2 regions of the Oleiphilus sp. HI0086 genome follow, and region 2 is predicted to be linked to the other one. Evidence: predicted binding sites of a transcription regulator. Region 2 holds the regulator's gene; the other holds the start of a gene.
The links. Region 2 encodes FliA, which starts transcription of late flagellar genes. Its sites were predicted from a motif close to CTAAAGTTNNNNNNNNNNCNGCCGATA; they were not measured.

Region 1 (4,456 bases), on a different contig from region 2:
GACAATACTGAAATACCTGCCTGCTGAAGAACCTGAGCTCTAGATAGCGCTGCAGTTTCAGTCGCGAAGTCAGCATCTCTGATTCGAGAGTTTGCAGCTGATAGGTTTTCACTGTTTACCGCGTTGTTAGAAATTGTGTTTTCGAATCTGTTTTGAATCGCACCCAATTTCGCTTGCTCTCTTGCAACCTGGTTGATCGCGTTATCAATTGCAGTTATCGCGTCTTCAGCACCTGCTGCGGTACTGATATCGATATCCTTCAGCTGCTGACCATCTTGAGAGCCACCATATGTACCGACCTCAAAGCCTGAGTTGCTAATCGCCGTAGGATCCTGAGTACTAATTTCAATAGGACCACCAGACTCTAACTTAACCGTACCAAAAGTAGTAGCATCCGCAGCACCGAAGTTTGTACCCGAACCAACAACAATATTTCGACCATCTTCAGCCAACAACTCGTACTGGTTGTCGTCAACAATTTTAGCAGTAACACCTGTCTGAGCCGTCTTAGCGTTAATCGCATCAACCGCTAAAGACACCTGCTCAGAGGTCGTGCCAGTCGTACCAGCGGCAAAACTAATAGACACGCCATTGACCGTCGCATTACCAGCAGTATCCGCAGAAACATCAGATGAGGTCACCTGCGTGGTATTCGCAGTCGCAGTCACACCAGTTTGATCTGAAACCAAGTTAATTGCTGATGCAACTGAAATCGCACTCGCATCTTTATTTGCCGTCGACGCATTATCAAAAGAGGAGAATGTAGCACCAACCGCTGTACCATTAATTACCAAGTCACCAGCAGTAAGCGCCGTACCACCCAAGGTATCACTCACAGCAGTTGCTTTTGAACCACTATAAGAACCCACTTCTAAGCCAGCATTCTCAAGCGAAGCACCCGTATTACTAGTAATCTCAATATCACTACCATCTTTAGATACTAAAGTGTAGGAACCAACATACGTGTCAGCCGCTGCAACACCTGCCGCTGCTGCACCCGCACCCGAGATATCAATGTTACGACCGTCTGCAGCAGAAAGAGTTACACCTTGCTGCAAGTTATTTAGATCAACCGACGCAGTAACACCTGTTTGACCGCTGCTTAGGTTAATTGCGTCCGCAACACCCTGCAAATCAGTAGATAACGTGCTTGCATCGCCAGATCCACCAACATTGATCGTTACACCATTAATATCAAAGTTAGCGGCACTTGCTACGTTAGTGACTTCTGTACCCGATGCAACCGTTGCATTAACAGTCGCACTGACACCCGATTGATCAGCAACCGCATTGATGGACGCAGCAATTGCAATAGAACTCAAGTTCTGATCGGCAGTTGAAGCACCATCAGCACCCGCATCTGCTGCACCTACTGCGAAGCCGTTAATTACCAGGTCACCCGCAGCCATTGCTGGACGAGCATCGGTAGATGAAACAGAAGACAAACCTGATGTGATATCTGTACCTAGCGTTTCCTCTGACACCTCAGAGATTGAAACGTCTATTCGATCACCAACGTTTGCACCTGTTTGGAAACTAGTACCCTGGAAAGAACCATCTAAAAGGTTCTGACCGTTAAAGTTTGTTTTCTCTGCGATACTCGCAATCTCGGTTTTAAGCTGCTCAACCTCTTCTTGCAGTGAAGAACGTTCCAATGATGTATTCGTACCGTTTGCAGACTGCAATGCTAGTTCACGCATACGCTGCAAGGAGGTTGTCATACTGTTCAATGCACCTTCAGCTGTCTGTGCTAGCGATACACCATCACCTGCGTTTCGGTTTGCTACATTTAGACCACGAACCTGAGCATCTATTCGGTTTGAAATCGCCAAACCTGCCGCATCATCCTTTGCGCCATTGATACGCAAACCAGATGATAAACGCTGTAAAGCAACACTCTGTTCATTCTGAGATTTGTCTAGGTTGCGCTGAGCATTCAAAGACGCGATATTAGTATTAATTATTTGAGGCATGTCGTTTCTCCGATCAATTTTGCAAGTAAACGAACGAGATTTTGAAGTACATCATGCTTTGTAAAGCACGCTCTCGACCGCTTGTTACATCACTTAACGGCACTCCTTAGAATTACTTTAGTTTTTTTTACAAAAACAATGTAAGCAAGTGTAACGAAGTTCTTTTTTCATAAACGCTCTCACTCTCCACATTATAAATAGCGGCAAGCACTAGCCAAAAAACCGGCAATCATAGCTTCTTCCGGTATAACCCAACAAAAATAACCAACCCATAACACTTTGATATCAACACCTTACATATCATCCAGTCAAATTGGCACAGTGCATGCTTTACAAAGAGCAAGGAAAGTGATGCTCGATTATTGCATCACAAATTTTAAAAAAACTTTAATTTAGTAGCCGGTAGTTACTCATCCCGAAACTTTAGGAATGCTGTCCACCGGTATAGAAGATAAGTAGGAGCATACAATGCCTCAAATCATCAATACCAATATCGCGTCAATTAATGCACAGCGCAACCTGGACAATTCTCAATCCGCTAACCAGACGGCTTTACAGCGCCTTTCATCTGGCTTGCGTATTAACAGTGCGAAGGATGATGCCGCAGGTTTGGCAATCTCAACACGTTTTGACTCACAAGTTAGAGGACTCAACGTTGCCATAAGAAACGCGGGCGATGGCGTATCACTTTCTCAAACAGCTGAAGGTGCATTAGGATCAATTACCAATAACCTGCTTCGTATCAGGGACCTAGCACTTCAGTCAGCAAACGGAACAAACAGTGCAATCGATAGACAAGCACTGGACCAAGAAGTTCAACAATTAAAAGCTGAAATAGAACGCGTGTCTCTGCAAACAAACTTTAATGGCACCAACTTGCTCGATGGGTCTTTCTCCGGTGTCACATTCCAAATCGGCTCAAATGAAGGTGAATCTGTTACCGTGAGCATTGAGGGCGCTACAGTTGACAAGCTTGGCGCAGCACAAACTGACGGCGTCAGCTCAGACCAACAAGGTGGCACAACACAAGCAATTGCTGCATTGGCTGCAGGTGACTTAGTCATTAATGGTATTGCAGTCGGTGCTTCTAGCGGTGTAGACGATGCCTTCTCTAGCGCAGACCGAGATAAGAGCGCGATCGCTAAAGCAGCCGCAATCAATAAGGTAGCGGATATTACAGGCATTGAAGCAAAAGTTGGCAGCACTAGCGTAAGCGGTGGTGAAGGAACGTTCGACAACGCTGCATCATCAGGGCAAATTGCCATTAATGGTGTTGACATTGATGTTGCTGCCAGCAACTTACTCAGCGACGAAGCAAACCTTCAAAACATCGCTAACGCAATTAACGAAAAATCCGGGCAAACCGGTGTAGTGGCTGCCTTTAATGGTCGCGCAGACACAGGCATATCGTTATCAGCAGAAGATGGCAGGAACATCGAATTAGCTATAGGAACAACAGCCGGAAGCATCACAGATTTAACTGATGTAGGTCTTGCTGGTGCGGCCACTTACTCTGGTTCATTTTCCTTAGTATCTTCCGATGGACGCCCAATTGAAATCGACACAACATCTGGTGATATTGAAAATGCTGGCTTAGCTGTTGGCAAATTCAGCGGCACTAACAGTGGAGCAATTGGTCAAGCCGTTACAAACACCACATTTGTTACTGGAGATCTTGTTATAAATAGCGTCCCTGTAGGACCAACACTAGCCGCTTTTGACACAGCATCACCTTCTTCTACGAACCCAGAAACCAGCGCCATCGCAAAAGCGCATGCGATCAACCTAGTATCTGATCAGTCAGGTGTTACTGCAACCGTAAACTCTACGTTGGTTAACTCCGCTGCAATCGCAGCTCCTGGTGTCGGTATTGGCGAGTCTGGCAGCTTCCTGCTAAACGGTGTTACCATTGAGATCTCGACAAGTGATACAAATACCGTTGCAGACAAACAAAACACCATTATCTCTGCCATAAACAACAAGGCCGGCCAAACAGGTATTCGAGCGGAAGCTTTAGGTTCAGAGTTCCGCTTGATTGCCGATGACGGAAGAAACATTGACGTTGGAGCTTTCACAGGTATCACTCCTGCCAACATCGGCCTAACAGCTAGCACCGAATATAGAGCGTCAATTTCTCTGCAATCAGCTGGTAAGATCGAGCTAGACTCAATTACAGGCGACATTGAGAAAGCTGGCTTTGAAATCGGCACCTACGGCGCAGCCGAAAGTGGACAGCTAGTACAAGACATTGATATATCAACATCAGATGGCGCAATTTTAGCTTTGGCTGCTGTCGACAATGCACTGACAACGATAAACTTCCAACGTGCAAACCTCGGTGCGATTCAAAACCGATTTGAATCCACCATCACGAACCAAGCGATTGCAGCTGAAAACTTTACGGAAGCCAGCTCACGAATCAGAGACGCTGACTTCGCCGCAGAAACAGCTGAGCTGTCTAGATCACAGGTATTACAAAGTGC
Region 2 (4,456 bases):
TCGGCTACGCTCAGCAAAATCGAACGTAAACTCGAATCCCTTTGTATTGCCGGGGATCTTAAAAAACGGCTAATGGCAATGGTTGATTTAGGTATGGACTACAGTCAGGCATGGTCTCGTGTTTCACAGGGTGTTTCAGCTTTAATATCGGCTCCTGAAGATGACCTGATCGAGCAGGGTGGCGTCATTGCATTGGTTGGGCCTACAGGTAGTGGTAAGACCATGACAATAGGTAAAATGGCTGCTCAGTTTGTTATTCGACATGGTGCTGATGATATAGCCTTGGTGACAACTGACAGATACCGCATAGCTGCGCACGAGCAACTAAAGGTGTTTGGCAGAATACTCAATGTGCCTGTCCATGTTGTTGATGAGCGTCATAGTCTGGATACCATACTTGATGGCTTGCGTCACAAAAAACTTGTCTTGGTTGATACTGCTGGCCTAATGCATACCGACGCGTGCTGGTCTGAGCAGCTGCAGGAATTAAAGCTGTCGGGTCATGATATTCAGTCACACCTTGTTGTATCGTCTGTAGGGCAGTATCAGGTGATGTGTTCAAATTACCATCACTACAAAATGGTAGGCTTGTCAGGCGCCATTATTACTAAGGTTGATGAAGCTGTTAGCCTGGGTGAGGTGATGAGCTTTCTTATCGATACGCGTCTCAAAGCCAGTTATTTTACTGACGGTCAGCGAGTTCCTGAGGATATTCATGTGTTTAGGCAAAAAGAAATCCTCTCGAGAGCTGAATCTTTATTGAATAGTTCGGAGCGATGGGTAACAATCAGCGCCCAAGAGCATGAAGGTGTTTTAGATCAAATATTCTCTCATTCTGCGTAAACTTAATCATATCTGCTAAACTCTTATTAGCGTTGATTAAAATATAGAGCTGAATGTAGCAAGATTATGCAGTATACACTGAAAATACGGTCAATGTTTCAGTATCACGAAGATCTCAATATGGTTGAATAAACTGAAGTGCGAAAAATAATTAGATGTATAAAAGGGGATTTTCACCAGTATGGCGAATTCTAATCCGGTTCAGGTAATCGCGGTAACTGGCGGTAAAGGTGGTGTGGGCAAAAGTAATGTGTCTATTAACCTTTCGATTATGCTCGCTGAGATGGGGCGTCGTGTTGTACTTTTAGATGCCGATTTAGGTTTGGCTAATGTTGATGTTTTGTTAGGTATCACCTCTAAAAGCAATATAGCGGATGTGATAAGTGGCGAATGTTCTCTGCGTGACGTTTTGGTTGATGGGCCCAAAGGAATAAAAGTAGTACCAGCTTCATCTGGTACGCAAAAAATGGTTTCTTTGAATCCAATGGAACATGCCGGTTTAATTAATGCCTTTAGTGAAATTTCTGAAGATCTCGATGTCCTGATTATTGATACCGCAGCAGGTATATCCGATGGTGTTGTTTCGTTTCTTAGGGCTGCGCAAGAAGTTATTGTTGTCGTATGTGATGAGCCTACATCGATTACCGATTCATATGCGCTAATTAAATTGTTAAATCGCGATTACGATATGTACCGTTTTCGTGTACTGGCGAATATGGTTAAAACGCAGGAAGAGGGGCGCCACCTCTATTCCAAGCTTGCTCACGTTACTGAGAGATTTCTCGATGTTGCTCTGCAGTATGTTGGGTCAATCCCTTTCGATGAGTCGGTGAAAAAAGCAGTGCAGCGTCAACGGGCTGTTTCTGATGTGTATCCTCGTGCAAAAGCATCGTTGGCATATAAGACGCTTGCCCAAAAAGCGGATAGCTGGCCACTGCCTTCTTCTCCAAAAGGTCATTTGGAGTTCTTTGTTGAGCGCCTGGTTCAGGCTACCTCAAACTAGAACGTGTTTAGTTCCGGTGTCATAGGCTGATGTATACAGACGCTCAAGTAAAACGTGCCGATGATTTGATTCGGTCTCATGCGCCTTTAGTCAAAAAAATTGCGCATCATTTGATATCTCGTCTACCGTCTAGCGTTCAGGTCGATGATTTAATTCAGGCTGGTATGATCGGGTTATTAGAGGCTTCCAGGAAGTATGAAGCTTCTAAAGGTGCGTCCTTTGAAACTTATGCGGGCATTAGAATTCGTGGTTCGATGATGGATGAGGTGCGCCGGGGAGACTGGGTGCCAAGGTCTGTTCATCGGAATGCAAGAAAGATAAGTGAAGCGATCAAGGCTATTGAAGATAGAGAGGGTCGTGATGCGCAGGATGGCGAGGTTGCCTCAGAGTTAGGTATGACGCTTGAGGAATACTTTGCTTGCTTGAAAGACAGCGCTAGTGGCAAGTTATTTAGCTTTGAAGAGCTAAGTGAGTCAGGTGACGTTTCTAGTGAAGAGTATTTGTCCGAGAATTACACGCCCGCGACGGATGTTCAGAATGATGCCTTTCGTCGAGCTTTGGCCAAAGAGATTGATGTTCTCCCTGAGCGTGAAAAAATGGTTTTGTCTTTATATTATGAAGAAGAGTTGAATCTTAAAGAAATTGGTTTGGTGCTCTCTGTTAGTGAGTCTCGAGTAAGTCAAATACATTCTCAAGCAGCGATGCGTTTGAAAGCTAGAATGAGTGATTGGCGTACCTGATTGCAGTTTGTCTTAGCCTGATCGAACTATTTGCTTAGACCTCTTTTCTCAAAGTTTGTCCCCCATGTAAGGGGAAAATAAAGCGAATAAAATTAATAAATTGGCTTGATTTTATATAGTTGTTAAGAAATGTGCCGATAAGTGAAACAAATATCAAAAAAAACTGGCTAGCCTAAGAACACCGACTAGACTTGTTTTTAGGTATTAAAATGTAATTTCGGGTATCGACATGAGTGGAGGTCGACTTGAATAAAGATATGAAAATTCTCGTAGTAGATGATTTTTCTACAATGAGACGAATTATTAAGAACCTATTGCGTGACCTAGGGTTTACTAATACTGATGAAGCTGACGATGGTAGTACTGCCTTACCAATGCTTCAAACAGGTAAGTATGACTTTCTGGTGACTGACTGGAATATGCCTGGGATGACTGGTATTGAGTTGCTTCAGCATGTTCGTTCTGACGATAACCTCAAAAGTCTTCCTGTGCTAATGGTAACGGCTGAGGCTAAACGAGATCAGATAGTTGCTGCCGCGCAAGCAGGTGTGAACGGTTATGTCGTTAAGCCATTTACCGCAGCTGTTTTAAAAGAGAAGATTGAGAAAATCTTCGAACGTATCGATTCCTAAGGCTGAGCGATTCATGACTGACGCAAAGCTAATAAATAGCGAACCTCTAAGCGGTTTTGAGCAGACTTTGAAGGCTCAGGCTAATGAGTTGAAGGAGCGAATTGACAAAGGAGACTTGTCGGGGGCGTTAGGTATTATTTCTGAGTTAAATGAGACTCGGGATAAAACTCTGTACCAAGAAGTCGGTCGCTTAACTCGGTCGCTACACGAGTCAATTCGGAACTTTCACATCGATGCTTCCAGTGAGACGGCTAAAGATGACCTGTCTACTATAGAGGATGCGTCCGACCGACTCGCGTATGTGGTTGATATGACCAATAAGGCTGCAAACAAGACCTTGGATCTTGTCGAAGAAACCATGCCTTATGCTTCAGGAATCAGCCAGGAAGCGAAAAAACTCAAGATGGATTGGTCTCGCTTACAGCGTAAGGAAATGAAACCTGATGAGTTTAGAACGCTGACAGCCACAATGGGAACTTTCCTTGGAAAGTTGTGTGAGGATTCAGATAAAGTAAATGATAATCTCACGCAAATACTGTTAGCGCAGTCTTTCCAAGACTTAACTGGTCAAGTGATTCAACGAGTCACCGGATTGGTTAAAGATGTTGAAGAGAATCTTGTTAATTTGGTCAGAATGGCCGGTAAGGTTGACCAGATTACAGGAACAGTCCACGAAGTAGAAAAACAAGAAACAGGCATTGAGGGTGAAGGTCCACAACTCCATGCAGAGCAACGCGAAGACGTTGTTTCTGGCCAGGATGATGTGGATGATTTGCTGTCCAGTCTAGGATTTTAAAGGGGCGTAGAAGATGGGGTTTGAAGCGGATGATGAGATACTTCAGGACTTTCTTGTAGAGTCTGGAGAGATACTCGAGCTTCTTTCAGAGCAACTGGTTGATCTAGAGCAAAATCCAGACGATAAAGATTTGCTAAACGCAATTTTTAGAGGGTTTCACACTGTAAAGGGTGGAGCAGGCTTTTTACAGTTGGATGCACTGGTCAAGTGTTGTCATATTGCAGAAAACGTGTTCGATATTCTGCGAAATGGTAAGCGAAGTCTTGATGCTGACTTAATGGATGTCGTTTTACGTGCGTTAGACTCTGTAAACGAAATGTTCAGTGAAGTCAGAGATGGCCAAGATCCAACCCCAGCTGACCCACAGCTTTTAAGTGACTTAGAACGTTTTGCGAAACCTGCTGACGCTGCGCCTGCTGCTGAACCTGCAGCTGTTGAACCA

Region 1: the regulator FliA is predicted to act here: its motif matches at 2,068-2,094, upstream of A3756_RS23530 (flagellin).

The regions. Positions count from the first base shown of each region.
Region 1 is NZ_LWFZ01001369.1:4,267-8,722, forward strand. It holds gene A3756_RS23530 (flagellin) at 1-1,973, opposite strand, end outside; gene A3756_RS23535 (flagellin) at 2,442-4,456, shown strand, end outside.
Region 2 is NZ_LWFZ01001402.1:3,251-7,706, forward strand. It holds gene flhF (flagellar biosynthesis protein FlhF) at 1-843, shown strand, start outside; gene A3756_RS23840 (MinD/ParA family protein) at 1,025-1,846, shown strand; gene A3756_RS23845 (RNA polymerase sigma factor FliA) at 1,876-2,586, shown strand; gene cheY (chemotaxis response regulator CheY) at 2,832-3,218, shown strand; gene A3756_RS23855 (protein phosphatase CheZ) at 3,232-4,014, shown strand; gene A3756_RS23860 (chemotaxis protein CheA) at 4,028-4,456, shown strand, end outside.